Regions from separate parts of the Streptomyces sp. CA-179760 genome, predicted to be linked through region 1. Evidence: riboswitches for the same ligand, from Rfam matches in the RefSeq annotation. Region 1 holds a riboswitch; the other holds the start of a gene.
The links. Region 1 has a riboswitch for cobalamin ahead of ACQEV8_RS29495 (ribonucleoside-diphosphate reductase subunit alpha). Riboswitches for the same ligand answer to the same signal wherever they lie in the genome.
Positions count from the first base shown of each region.

Region 2: linked by a shared signal. The riboswitch ahead of ACQEV8_RS33670 ((2Fe-2S) ferredoxin domain-containing protein) and the one ahead of ACQEV8_RS29495 (ribonucleoside-diphosphate reductase subunit alpha) in region 1 are both predicted to bind cobalamin.

Region 1 is NZ_JBNJLZ010000001.1:6,457,292-6,461,080, reverse strand. It holds gene mctP (monocarboxylate uptake permease MctP) at 1-973, shown strand, start outside; gene ACQEV8_RS29500 (GNAT family N-acetyltransferase) at 1,054-1,560, shown strand; cobalamin riboswitch at 1,613-1,741, shown strand; gene ACQEV8_RS29495 (ribonucleoside-diphosphate reductase subunit alpha) at 1,866-3,789, shown strand, end outside.
Region 2 is NZ_JBNJLZ010000001.1:7,383,108-7,386,896, forward strand. It holds gene ACQEV8_RS33660 (hypothetical protein) at 1-447, opposite strand, end outside; cobalamin riboswitch at 661-890, opposite strand; gene ACQEV8_RS33665 (ferric reductase-like transmembrane domain-containing protein) at 1,096-2,124, shown strand; cobalamin riboswitch at 2,107-2,295, shown strand; gene ACQEV8_RS33670 ((2Fe-2S) ferredoxin domain-containing protein) at 2,338-2,742, shown strand; gene metE (5-methyltetrahydropteroyltriglutamate--homocysteine S-methyltransferase) at 3,060-3,789, opposite strand, start outside.

The sequences.
Region 1 (3,789 bases):
GCTGGGCGGTTTCGACGAGATCTTCGCCAAGGCGGGCGACGCGTACAGCCAGACCAACCCGGCGACGGGTGCGGCGCGCGGGGCGCTGGTGCCGCCGGAGGCGGGGCAGTGGACGTACGCCACGCTGGCGCTCGGCTCGGCGCTCGCGCTGTTCATGTACCCGCACTCGATCACGGCGACGCTGTCCTCGCGCAGCCGTGAGGTGATCCGCCGCAACACCACGATCCTGCCGTTGTACTCGTTGATGCTGGGCCTGCTCGCGCTGCTCGGCTTCATGGCGATCGCGGCCGGGATCAAGGTGCAGAACGGGCAGCTGGCGATTCCGCAGCTGTTCGAGACGATGTTCCCGGACTGGTTCGCGGGCGTGGCCTTCGCGGCGATCGGCATCGGAGCTCTCGTGCCGGCGGCCATCATGTCCATCGCGGCAGCGAACCTCTTCACCCGCAACATCTACAAGGACTTCATCAAGCCGGACGCCACGCCGGCGCAGGAGACCAAGGTCTCCAAGCTGGTCTCCCTGCTGGTGAAGGTGGGCGCGCTGGCCTTCGTCCTCACCATGGACAAGACCGTCGCCATCAACTTCCAGCTGCTCGGCGGCATCTGGATCCTGCAGACCTTCCCGGCCCTGGTCGGCGGCCTGTTCACCCGCTGGTTCCACCGCTGGGCGCTGCTCGCGGGCTGGGCGGTGGGCATGGTCTACGGCACGGCCGCCGCGTACGGGGTCGCCTCGCCGACGCAGAAGCACTTCGGCGGCTCCTCGAAGGAGATCCCCGGCATCGGTGAGATCGGCTACATCGGTCTCACGGCGTTCGTCCTGAACGTGGTGGTGACGGTGGTCCTCACCTTCGTCCTGAAGGCTCTGAAGGCCCCCGACGGCATCGACGAGACCAAGCCGGAGGACTACACGGCCGACGCGGGCGACCCGGGGGTCCAGGCGGAACTCCCGCCCGCCACCGCGGGCTCCGCCCACTAGAACCGACCGGGCACGTACATCCGCAGCGGGCCGCCGGTGATCAACCACACCGGCGGCCCGCTGTCGTACACACTCACGCCATGGACACCTTGATCCGGCGCGTGAAGCCCACCGAGTACGGCCCCCTCGGCGAGATGACGGCCCACGCCTATCTCGCCGACGGCCTCCTCGACTTCGGCGAGAGCGACGAGTACCTCCACGAACTGCGAGACGTCGCCGGACGGGCAGCCGCAGCCGACGTCCTGGTCGCCGTCGAGAACGACACCCTCCTCGGCGGCGTCACCTTCGTACCGTCCGGCGGCCCCATGGCCGACATAGCCGGCCCGGGAGAGGCCGAGATACGGATGCTCGCGGTCTCGCACGCCGCCCGCGGCCGCGGCACCGGCGAGGCCCTCGTAGGCGCCTGTGTCGACCGCGCACGGGCCACGCCCGGCTGCGTCCGCATCGTGCTGTCGACCCAGCGCACCATGCGCACAGCCCACCGCATCTACGAACGCCTGGGTTTCACCCGCACTCCCGAGCGCGACTGGAACCCGGTCCCGCACCTGGCGGACATCACTCTCCTCACCTACCAGTTGACGCTCTGAAACCAGCGCGACACAACATCTGGGGGTGCCACCGGAACCCGACACAAGATGTATGCTCGTGCTCGCTGTCGCCGCAGGGGAATCCGGTGCGAATCCGGAACTGTCCCGCAACGGTGTACCCATACGTGTTCGTACACGTATGGGCGTCAGTCCGAGGACCTGTCGACAGCGCGCACCGGCCGTCCGGCAGGTGCGCCCTGACGTCCGGGCCTCGTGGAATGGGCCGGTGGACGCGACGCCGTGTGCGCTCGTGTGCTGCCCCCTGCCCTGCGCGAGGCCCCTTGCCGAGCGAGGGAGAGCCCCACGTGACCATCGCGCCAGCCGAACCGGTCTCAGCTTCCGAAGAAGAGCACGACGGCCCCGGTGCCGCGCTGCTGCGGACCCTGACCGAGCTGACCGCCGATCTCCCCGACGCCGACCCCGGCCGGGTCGCCGCCGCCGCGTTGCGCGGCCGGTCCGCGCGGGCGGACGAGACGGAGCTGCGCGAGCTCGCGACGGAGTCGGCCGCCGGCCTCATCTCCGAGGACCCCGCCTACTCCCGGCTGGCCGCGCGGCTGCTGACGATCGGCATCCGCGCCGAGGCCGCCTCGCAGGGTGTCACCTCCTTCACCGAGTCCGTCGCGGTCGGCCACCGGGAGGGCCTGATCGCCGACCGGACCGCCGAGTTCGTGCGCCTGCACGCCGCCCGGCTGGACGCGCTGATCGACCGGGCCGCCGACGACCGCTTCGGCTATTTCGGCCTGCGGACCCTGCACAGCCGCTACCTGCTCCGCCACCCGATCACCCGCAAGGTCGTCGAGACGCCCCAGCACTTCATGCTGCGTGTCGCCGCCGGTCTCGCCGAGAACGACACGGCACAGTCCGTCGACGAGGTCGCCGCGCTCTACGGGCTCATGAGCCGCCTCGACTACCTCCCCTCCTCCCCCACCCTCTTCAACTCCGGCACCCGGCACCCCCAGATGTCGTCCTGCTACCTCCTCGACTCCCCCAAGGACGAGCTGGACTCGATCTACGACCGGTACCACCAGGTGGCGCGGCTGTCGAAGCACGCGGGCGGCATCGGACTGTCGTACTCCCGTATCCGTTCCCGCGGTTCGCTGATCCGGGGCACCAACGGCCACTCCAACGGCATCGTCCCGTTCCTGAAGACCCTCGACGCGTCGGTCGCCGCCGTGAACCAGGGCGGCCGCCGCAAGGGCGCGGCCGCGGTCTACCTGGAGACCTGGCACTCCGACATCGAGGAGTTCCTGGAACTGCGCGACAACACCGGCGAGGACGCCCGCCGTACCCACAACCTGAACCTCGCGCACTGGGTGCCGGACGAGTTCATGCGGCGGGTCAACGCCGACGGACAGTGGTCGCTGTTCTCCCCCTCGGACGTGCCCGAGCTGGTCGACCTGTTCGGCGAGGAGTTCGACGCCGCGTACCGGGCGGCCGAGGCGAAGGGCCTGGCGAAGAAGACCCTGCCGGCCCGTGAGCTGTACGGCCGCATGATGCGCGCCCTCGCGCAGACCGGCAACGGCTGGATGACCTTCAAGGACGCCTCTAACCGCACCGCCAACCAGACGGCCGAGCCGGGCCACGTCGTGCACTCCTCCAACCTCTGCACGGAGATCCTCGAGGTCACCGACGACGGGGAGACGGCGGTCTGCAACCTGGGCTCGGTCAACCTCGGCGCCTTCGTCGACCAGACCCGCGGGGACATCGACTGGGAGCGGCTGGACGAGACCGTCCGTACGGCCGTGACCTTCCTCGACCGGGTCGTGGACATCAACTTCTACCCGACCGAGCAGGCGGGCCGCTCCAACGCCCGCTGGCGTCCGGTCGGCCTCGGGGCCATGGGCCTGCAGGACGTCTTCTTCAAGCTGCGCCTGCCCTTCGACTCGCCCGAGGCCAAGGCGCTCTCCACCCGTATCGCCGAGCGCGTCATGCTCGCCTCGTACGAGGCCTCCGCCGACCTGGCCGAGCGCAACGGCGCGCTGCCGGCCTGGGAGAAGACCCGTACGGCCAGGGGCGTGCTGCACCCCGACCACTACGACGTGGAGCTGACCTGGCCCGAGCGCTGGGCGGCCCTGCGCGAGCGCATCGCCGCGACGGGCATGCGCAACTCCCTGCTCCTCGCCATCGCGCCCACGGCCACGATCGCCTCCATCGCGGGCGTGTACGAGTGCATCGAGCCGCAGGTGTCCAACCTGTTCAAGCGCGAGACGCTGTCCGGTGAGTTCCTCC
Region 2 (3,789 bases), 930 kb from region 1:
GAACTCGTCGAGGAAGACACTGTCGGCGCGCTCGATGTCAGCCAGGATGCCGAGGACCACGTCGGTGTCGTACGGCAGGGAGAAGACGCGGAACAGGCAGCGCAACGTCGCCACGATGTCCGCTGTGGAACTGGCCATACCCACGCCCACCGGCAGTTCGGAGTGGGTGCGCCAGTCGCCCGGCGGCAAGGCGAGGCCGTAGTGGTCCAGGAAGAGCCGGGCCGCTTCCACCGACTTCTCCCCGAGCGGCGGCGCATGCGGTGGATGACCGGCAGCCGCGCTCGGAGTGAAGTACACCCAGGAGTGGCGGTCCACGGGAAAGGACACCACCGCGATCTCAGGTTCGGTGCCTGGTCGCAACGGGCCCTGGTACAGCTCGCCCAGCGTGCCGTGGCATACACCCGACACGGTGCGGCCCGACGGATGGTGCTCCTGGCGGGGGCGCATGCCTGGCCTTGGCATCGCCGGCCCCGGCCTGCCGGTTCGCGCGTCGGCCCAGGGGCGGCGTAACCGAAGAGAACCGACTGGGTGGTGACGCACACATCCCTCCTCCGTCCCGGTCCTTGAACATCGACAGGGAAGGAGGCGCGGCCACACGCACGATGTACGACCGCCCACAACCGCCGACCCAGTCCACGAGGTCACGTGCACAGCCCGCGTGGGACGCGGGCACAGTGGCAGGTCTTCGGACTCGCGGGCACGTCCGCCGAAAGGGCGGACCCCTACTGGCCGTCTCTTCCCCGGCCCCGACGCGGGCCCAGTGACATGACGGCTTTCGTTCCCACTCACCGCTGCGGGACAGCCCCGGATTCGCACCGGGTTCCCTCTTGCGTCGCGCTACCGGGCGTCCGGACGGACGGGAGGCGCGAACCGACTGCGTGCATCAGCGTAGAGGCGCTCGTACCCCCGCGACAGGGGGCCTTCGACGGTTGTCCTGAATGTGCGGGCGAGTCAGAACCAGGAGGGCCCCGCCCACTCGTCGCGGCGACTCTGGCCGGATCCACCCTCGGTGATCACCGCGCCCTCGGCCAGACTTGTTGCCTCACGCAACATGGGCACCGTCCCTGCGGTGCCCTCGGTGCCCGGGAGGCCCTGATGCTGTCAGATGCCAGGTCGGACGAAGACGGGGCAGCGGCCCCGCCCGGACGGCAACGGCCTCCCGGTGACCGCGTCGCGCTGCGCGGCGACCTGCGATCCGCTCTGCCCGACGCCACCGCGGCGGCGGTGGTCACCGCGCTTGTCTTCGCGTTCCTTTACGCGCGCATGGAATCAGGTGCTTCGGACACCGTCGCGGTCATGCCCTTCATGGACGACCCCCGCACCTACTGGATGTACCTGCTCAGCCAGGCGTTCGGCTGGTCGGGGCTGCTGTGGGCCTGGGGCACGGTCGTGCTCGGTCTGCTGCTGTCGGGACCGCGCCCCACCCGGCTGCCGGTCTCCCGAAACGTACTGGAACGCTGGCACCGCACCACGAGCCTGACGACGATGGCGCTGATGTTCGCGCACGCGCTGATGTTCGCGGCCGAACTCGTGCGCTATGAAACGAAGCTGGCGTGGGCGGAACGTCTGTGGGTGGGCTTCGCGGACACCTTCGTGCCGGGCTGGTACGACTCCGGCACCGGCAAGATCGCCATCCCGCTCGGACAGGGTGCCCTGTACCTGGCGATTCCGCTGGGCCTGTTGTTCTACGTCCGGCACCGCATCGGAGCGAACGCCTGGCGACGGCTGCACCGTTTCGTGATCGTCGTGTATGTGCTGAGCGTGTGGCACTCGCTGCTGTACGGAACCAACGTCTGGTACGGGGAGTGGCCGCGCACCCTGCTGTGGCTGCTGCAACTGCCGGTAGCGCTGTTGCTGTTGCTCCGTCTGCTGAGACCGGCTCGGCGGGTCGAACGACTGGGATCCCCGGGCGGGCGCGGGGGCACGGCCCGGCCGGGGTGGTGGATGCGCATGGCGGGACGGGTCGTTGTCGGAGCCGTCGTCGTCGGACTTGTCCTCGTGGTGGTGTCGGGCCGTGACGGCGGACGCGACCGCCCGACCCATCCGCCCGCGACGGCCCCCACGCCCAGGAGACGGACTGACGGCCGGAACCGGACGGGCGGGAGGTGCCCTGGGATGGGATGATGGCCGGCGACAAGGCGACGGCGGAACGAGGAAGCCGGTGTGAATCCGGAGCGGTCCCGCCACTGTGATCGGCGAGCGAGTCCCGACAGGCCACTGCCCGGCAGCGGGTGGGAAGGCCGGGACGAGCATCGACCCGAGAGCCAGGAGACTCACGCGGTCGCCTCCTCGACGGACCACCGGGGCGGATCTCCCCGGAGAGAGGGACGGCACCGCATGCCCGCAACGCCGACCGGACGAACGACCGACGGCCCCAGGACCGCAACGGCGGCCGGCCCCGTGCCGTGCCGCATAGTCGTGTGCCGCGACTGCTGCTGCGGCACCCCGAAGGTGACCGGCATCGACCACGCGGCCCAGACGGCACGTCTGCGCGCCCAGGTGCCCGTACGGGTGTCCGCCTGCCTGGACGTCTGCGACCAGGCCAACGTCATCGTCGTCCAGCCCTCCGCGAAAGGCCGGGCCGCCGGCGCCCGGCCCGTCTGGCTGGGGCTGGTCAACGACCCGGACGCAACCGAGGACATCGCCGCCTGGGCGCGCGCCGGCGGACCGGGCGTCGCACCCCAGCCGGACATTCTCGACCTGTACACCTTCAGGCCACCGCGACGGCGTACGGCCTCCTGACGGTCTGGACGGAGAGCCGGAGAGAGGGCAGGAAGCGTGCGTGACGCCCGTGTTCAGCCGCGTCCGTCACCGCAGCCCTCACCAACAGGAAAGTAGGGGCCGGAGCTTCCAGTATTCGGATCGCGGTCCACTACGGGAGGACGGAGGATTCCGGTGCGTGTGCGTTCGGCGGCCATTCCGCACAGGGCATCAGCACATGTCGTGGCCCACACCGGCCGCCGATCTCGACCTGCAGCGGTTGCTGGTGCACCCTCCCCCCCGTCAGGGGCCGGGGAGGGAGGCGGGTCCTCCCTCCCCGGCCCTGCCGGGGCCTGGTCTCAGGATGCCGGGAGCTCCTCACGGACGGTGCGGGCGGCGGCGACCAGGTTCTCCAGGGAGGCCCGGGTCTCGGGCCAGCCGCGGGTCTTCAGACCGCAGTCCGGGTTGACCCACAGTCGCTCGGCCGGGATGGCCTTCAGCCCGGTGCGCAGCAGTGCGGCGGCCTCCTCGGTGCTCGGCACCCGCGGTGAGTGGATGTCGTAGACACCCGGGCCGGCCTCGCGCGGATAGCCGTGGGCTGCCAGCTCACGGGCTACCTGCATGTGGGAGCGTGCGGCCTCCAGGCTGATGACGTCGGCGTCGAGGTCGTCGATGGCCTGGACGATGTCGCCGAACTCGGCGTAGCACATGTGCGTGTGGATCTGCGTGTCCGGACGCACACCGGCGGTCGTGACCCGGAAGGCCTCCGTCGCCCATGCCAGATAGCCCGCGCGGTCGGCGGCCCGCAGGGGCAGCGTCTCGCGCAGGGCGGGCTCGTCGACCTGGATGACCGACGTCCCGGCCGCCTCCAGATCGGCCACCTCGTGGCGCAGGGCGAGGGCGACCTGGCGGGCGGTGTCGCCGAGGGGCTGGTCGTCGCGGACGAAGGACCAGGCGAGCATGGTGACCGGGCCGGTGAGCATGCCCTTGACCGGGCGGTGCGTGAGGGACTGGGCGTAGGTCGTCCAGCGGACAGTCATCGGCTCGGGGCGGGAGATGTCGCCGGCCAGGATCGGCGGGCGGACGTAG